2 regions of the Clostridium ljungdahlii DSM 13528 genome follow, and region 2 is predicted to be linked to the other one. Evidence: a T-box and tRNA genes for the amino acid it is inferred to sense, from the RefSeq annotation. Region 2 holds a T-box; the other holds one or more tRNA genes.
The links. A T-box is a leader RNA that pairs with one kind of tRNA and senses whether it is charged. The one in region 2 lies ahead of leuS (leucine--tRNA ligase), so its partner is inferred to be a tRNA-Leu.
Positions count from the first base shown of each region.

Region 1: it has a tRNA-Leu gene. The T-box ahead of leuS (leucine--tRNA ligase) is inferred to sense a tRNA for this amino acid. The anticodon was not compared.

Region 1 covers NC_014328.1:4,501,209-4,504,420, reverse strand. The annotation lists gene yabQ (spore cortex biosynthesis protein YabQ) at 1-382, shown strand, start outside; gene CLJU_RS20510 (FtsB family cell division protein) at 510-782, shown strand; gene CLJU_RS20505 (S1 domain-containing RNA-binding protein) at 969-1,379, shown strand; tRNA gene CLJU_RS20500 (tRNA-Leu) at 1,510-1,598, shown strand; tRNA gene CLJU_RS20495 (tRNA-Met) at 1,607-1,682, shown strand; tRNA gene CLJU_RS20490 (tRNA-Met) at 1,699-1,775, shown strand; tRNA gene CLJU_RS20485 (tRNA-Leu) at 1,787-1,875, shown strand; tRNA gene CLJU_RS20480 (tRNA-Met) at 1,884-1,959, shown strand; gene spoIIE (stage II sporulation protein E) at 2,266-3,212, shown strand, end outside.
Region 2 covers NC_014328.1:280,531-283,742, reverse strand. The annotation lists gene CLJU_RS01360 (J domain-containing protein) at 1-61, shown strand, start outside; gene CLJU_RS01355 (hypothetical protein) at 93-611, shown strand; tRNA gene CLJU_RS01350 (tRNA-Gln) at 688-762, shown strand; T-box leader at 864-1,070, shown strand; gene leuS (leucine--tRNA ligase) at 1,192-3,212, shown strand, end outside.

The DNA of each region.
Region 1 (3,212 bases), 410 kb from region 2:
ACTTATAATATTTAGCCTTACAGCAGGAATAATAACGGGAATATTATTTGATTTTTACAGACTAATAAGAGGGTTTAAAGATTTAAATAAGATAATAACGTTTATCGAGGATACTCTATTTTGGGTATTTACAGCCATAATTGTATTTATATTTTTAATGTATACAAACTATGCCTATATGGGAATGTATGTGTATATCTTATTAGGTATAGGTATATGTTTATATTTGAAGTTTTTCAGCAATTTTCTTATAGAATTACATAATAAATTCTTCAAAGTATTGGGAAGATTATTTAGGGTATTTATATATATAATAATATATCCTTTTCAATACCTTATTTATAGTGTTAAAAGAAAAAATAAAAAAAAGTATAAAAATTAGCTTGAAGAAAATCAAAAATCAAATTACAATATAAGTGAGATGTGCTATGATAAATCGAGGAAGGCAATAGTTAATAGAATGAGTATATAGAAACGTAAATCGTTAGTGGGAGAATCGGTGATTATTAATGAAAATAAAAATCAAGTGGAAAAATATAATCTTTTTATTAATAGTTCTATATATAGGCTATATTTTTATAAGTCAGCAATTAACTATGCAAAACATAAATAAACAGATAAGTGAAAAAAAGATGGAAGAGCAGAGGGGTAAATATAAAAATCAAAAATTACAGGAAGAGGTTAAAATGTCTAATTCTAATGTGTATATAGAAAAATTAGCTAGAGAAAAATTAGGTCTTATTAAGCAAGGCGAAACTCCTGTAATAGACAATAAAAACTAATTACCAGTTATGCTGTAATAGAAAACTATAACAGGTTTTTTGAAATTATGCCTGTTGAGATTATGGAGGATAAGTGGTTGTGGATGTAGCAAAGATTTTTGGGCAAGATCCAAGAAGTCCTACTCTGTTAAAAGAGAAGAAGTTTATATTATATAGTATTATTTTTTAAGGAGGAGTTTTTTTAATATGACCTTAAAGGCAGGAAGCATACTAGAGGGTACAGTAGTTAACATTACTAGTTTTGGAGCTTTTGTAGATGTTGAAGGTAAAACTGGGTTAGTGCATATATCTGAGGTGTCAGACACTTATGTTAAGAATATACGAGATTATTTAAAGGAAAAGGACAAAGTAAAAGTTAAGGTAATTTCTATTGATGACAATGGAAAAATTAGTTTATCTATAAAACAGGCTGGACTTGATAAAAAGAGTGTTAGACCTATGGAAATAGATTGGCAAAAAGAAAAAACTAAGCAAAATCAAGGTAATTTTGAAGATAGATTATCTAAGTTTTTAAAAGATAGTGAAGAAAGATTCCAAGATATAAAGAAACATCAAGATGCAAAAGGCAAAGGATACAAAAAATCTTCTAATTACTAGTAGGATTACCTAAAGAGGCTGTTTAGCCTCTTTTTAAATTTTATTTATAGAAATTTTTAAAAATTAGTTGACAATATAGTTAGTACCATATATAATAATATATGTCGTCAATTTGTTGTGTATATATTTTGCTGGAGTGGCGGAACAGGCAGACGCACAGGACTTAAAATCCTGCGGGCTTTAAAACCCGTACCGGTTCGATTCCGGTCTTCAGCACCAATTAATGTCGCGGGGTGGAGCAGCTGGTAGCTCGTCGGGCTCATAACCCGAAGGTCGGAGGTTCAAGTCCTTCCCCCGCAACCACAGAAATATATAACATGGCGGAATAGCTCAGCTGGCTAGAGCATTCGGTTCATACCCGAAGTGTCGTAGGTTCAAGTCCTATTTCCGCTACCAATTGATGATGTGCTGGAGTGGCGGAACAGGCAGACGCACAGGACTTAAAATCCTGCGGGCTTTAAAACCCGTACCGGTTCGATTCCGGTCTTCAGCACCAATTAATGCCGCGGGGTGGAGCAGCTGGTAGCTCGTCGGGCTCATAACCCGAAGGTCGGAGGTTCAAGTCCTTCCCCCGCAACCACAGAAACTTGCATATATTGCAAGTTTTTTTTAGTTTCTAATTTACTTGCCATTGAAGTTCTTAATAATGGCTAAAGTCTAATCGGGTTACAGTATACCTTTCTAAAATTATCAAAATCACAAACTTATTAACATTGTGGATAAAATAGGATAACTAGTTTTTAGTGTATGTATAAAATAAAAATTATGAAAAAAAAATAAAATTAATGTCCTAAAAAAAATATAGGGGTATCTCACGTTATGACATTTATTTCCAGAAATTACTGCTATAATGTAAGCAGTAATTTTATAAGGTGGGTGGTATTATATGCAATATGGAGCAGAGGTATTTCCTTATCAAAGGACAGAAAAGCTAAAGAATGAAGAAAAAAACCATGAAGCCAGGGATATAACAAAAACAATTCAAATAATATTTTATTTCCTAGCAGGTTTTTTAGTTGGAAGGGTTATGATGGTAAATCTTATGGCACCCTTTGGAATAGCCTTTTTTATATCAATAGCAGAATGTGAAAAACGAAAACCTTCCCTGATTGCTGCGTTGGGAACACTATTAGGGTATATTTCAATGTATGGAAATATTAAATATCTTCCTGTATATTGTATAGTAATTGTAACATTAGCAACTTTAAATCATATATTAAATAACATTAGTGCAAAAAAGAAGTTAGTATTATTATTTTCTGCTGCATTAATAGAGTTTTTTGCTTATAAGTTTTTAATATTGAAATTAACTGTTGGGGTAGCTGCTTTTAATTCTGTTTTTGAAGTTATGTGTATCTTTCCAATATATTTTATTATTAATTATTCTATATTATGCTTAAAAAAATTAAAAACTAGACATTTATACAGCAGTGAGGAAATAATTAGTATGTCTATAACTGCATCTTTGATTATAGCAGGAACTTGGGGAATGAGTATACATGAAGTATCTTTTAGAAATATAATAGCACTAGGTTTTATACTTATATTAGGTTATGTAAAGGGAAGTCCATCGGGGGCAGCCGCTGGTGTAGCCATGGGAACTATAATAGGAGTTACCTCTAGCGATATGATGATATATATTTCAGTTTATGGATTATGTGGACTTATATCAGGTGTGTTTAGGGAAACAGGTAAGTGGATGAGCGGAAGCGCTTATATTATAGGATTTATGGTACTAAAGATGTATTCTAATATAGGAACAGAATTTAAAATAATAGAAATAATTATAAGTTGTTGTATATTTTTTGTAATACCTCAGAAAATATACAAAAA
Region 2 (3,212 bases):
ATGTAACATCTGTGCTACATTATATTGTTTAGACTGCTTATGTGGAGGTGGAAATTGCTAAAACTATCAATCTAAAAAAGAGGTGGGTATCAATGACAAAAGCTCAAAATAAAACCTCCAATATAACTAAAGGAGGTTTTTTAACTACCTTAGGAGTTATTTTAGTATACTTAAGTGGCATAGTGCCAGTAAATAAGGCTTCTCTTCTGGCTTTAGCTTCTTTTATCATACCATTATCCGTGCTTGTTACAGGTTACAAAAATGCTATTACTATTTATGCAGCTACTTCCTTACTATCGCTTTTAATATGTGGGTTTAAAATCACAGTGCTTTCCTACATAGTATTTTTTGGTCTCTATGGATTAATAAAATACCTTGTTGAGAAACTCAGGAAATTACCTCTTGAAATTATATTAAAACTTGCTTTTTTTAATATATGTTTATTAGTACTATTTTTACTCTACAGTCTATTTTTCCCCGGTCTTTTAAAAATAAAAATAAGTCCTTATTTAATTGTATTAGGTACTGAAATAGCTTTTGTAATATATGACTATCTATTAACCTTATTTATAAATTATGTTAACAGATATATCTTAAAAATAATAAAATAGTATTGTATTTAATAATAAACTATTGACATATGAATTTATGGTGATATAATGTTTATTGTTGAGATTTACATAACAGTGCCCATTCGCCAAATGGTAAGGCACCTGTCTCTGGAACAGGTATGTGTTGGTTCGAGTCCAGCATGGGCAGCCAAGAGAGAACTCTTTATTTTAGGAGTTCTTTTTTAAAATAAAATTTAAAAATAAATTCTTGACAGAAAACTGTTTAATATTATAAAATAAAAAATAAACCAATATTTGGCTTTGAAAAAGGAACAGTAGTATTTGTATCACTAAAGAGAGCTGTTGTTAGGTGAAAAACAGTGTGAACAGAATGCGAACTCACCTTAGGAGCTTATCTGAAGAAAATCAGATACGGTATGAACCGTTATTTTTTGAGTGAAACCAGTTTATAGGTTTAATTAGAGTGGTACCGCGGAAGTTAAATCTTTCGTCTCTTGATTTTAAGAGATGAGGGATTTTTTTATATTCTAGCAACAAATAAACACCACAATTCTACTAGACTTCTTAGCTTACAAAAGCGTAAAGGCTATATTAAATTACAAATAAAGGAGAAGATATTATGTACAGTATCGAAACTGATAAAAAATGGCAAGCAAAATGGGAAGAAACATCACTTTATAAATTTGACGATAACAATTTAGATAAAAAATTATATGTACTGGAGATGTTCTCCTACCCTTCAGGTAGTAAACTTCATGCAGGACATTGGTTTAACTATGCTCCTGTAGACTCCTGGGCAAGACTTAAGAAAATGCAGGGATATAATGTGTTCCAACCAATGGGTTTTGATTCTTTTGGTCTTCCTGCAGAAAACTATGCTATTAAAACTGGAATACACCCAAGTGATTCCACAGAAAAAAATATAGCTACTATGGAAAAACAACTTAAGTCTATGGGTGCAATGTTCAACTGGGAAAACGAAGTAATTACCTGTCGTCCTGAATATTATAAATGGAATCAGTGGTTATTTTTGCAATTATATAAACATGGTTTAGCTTATAGAAAAAATGCCCCTGTAAACTGGTGCCCTAGTTGTAAAACAGTACTTGCAAATGAACAGGTACAAGATGGATTTTGTGAAAGATGTGGTACCGAGGCAACTAAAAAGGATTTAACTCAATGGTTCTTCAAAATTACAGATTATTCAGAAGAACTTCTTCAGTGCCTAGATAAACTGGATTGGCCAGAAAAAACAAAAGCTATGCAAAGACATTGGATAGGTAAATCCACCGGTACAAATGTAACTTTTAAAGTAGCAGATTCCGATATTGAGTTCAGTGTATTTACCACAAGAGTTGATACCTTATTTGGTGTTACTTATGTAGTTTTATCACCTGAAAATACCTTAGTTGATAAATTAACCAAAGAAGAATACAAAGATGAAGTAGAAAAATATAAAGAATCAGCTAAGAAACAAAGTGAAATCGAAAGACAATCAATTACAAGAGAAAAAACTGGTGTATTCAGTGGTTCTTATGCTATAAATCCTATAAATGGTAGGAAAGTTCCTATATGGATAGGAGATTATGTACTAAATACTTATGGTACTGGTGCCGTAATGGCAGTTCCTGCCCACGATGAAAGAGACTTTGCATTTGCAACAAAATATAAGTTACCTATTGAAAGAGTTATAGAAGGTGGAGATTCCTTACCTTATGTAGAACATGGCAAGATGATAAATAGCGGTGAATTCAATGGTCTAACTACAAAAGAAGGCAAAGAAGCTGTAACTAAAAAACTTGAAAGTATGGGATTAGGATCTGGAAAAGTAAATTACAGACTAAGAGACTGGTTAATTTCAAGACAGAGATACTGGGGAACTCCTATTCCTATAGTATATTGCGAAAAATGTGGAATAGTTCCTGTACCAGAAGATCAACTGCCAGTTGAACTCCCTTATAATGTAGAATTTTCTCCTGATGGTAAGTCTCCTCTTTTAAAATCAGAAGAATTCATGAATACTACATGCCCTTGCTGCGGAGGTCCTGCCAAAAGAGAAGCCGATACTTTAGACACATTTGTATGTTCTTCCTGGTATTACTTAAGATATGTTGACAACAAAAACAGTGAAAAACCTTTTGATAAAGCTAAAATAGATAAAATGCTTCCAGTAGACATGTACGTAGGCGGACCTGAACATGCTTGCATGCATCTTCTGTATGCCCGATTTATTACTAAAGCTCTTAGGGATATGGGATTCTTAGACTTTGACGAACCTTTCCTATCTCTTAGACATCAAGGTATAATACTTGGTCCTGATGGTCAAAAAATGAGTAAATCAAAGGGAAATACCATATCTCCAGATGACTGCATACAAGAATACGGTTCTGACGTATTTAGAATGTATTTGATGTTTGGATTTGACTACAGCGAAGGTGGAGCTTGGAACGACGACGGAATTAAATCCATAAGTAAATTTGTAGATAGAATTGAAAGAACTATCTCTTCTGTAAAAGAAATTATAGAAAGTGGGGATACCGGAAAAACTTCTATGGATGCTGCGGAAAAAGAACTTAACTATACAAGGAACTTTTCAATCAAATCTGTATCAGAGGATGCTAATAAATTTCAATTTAATAC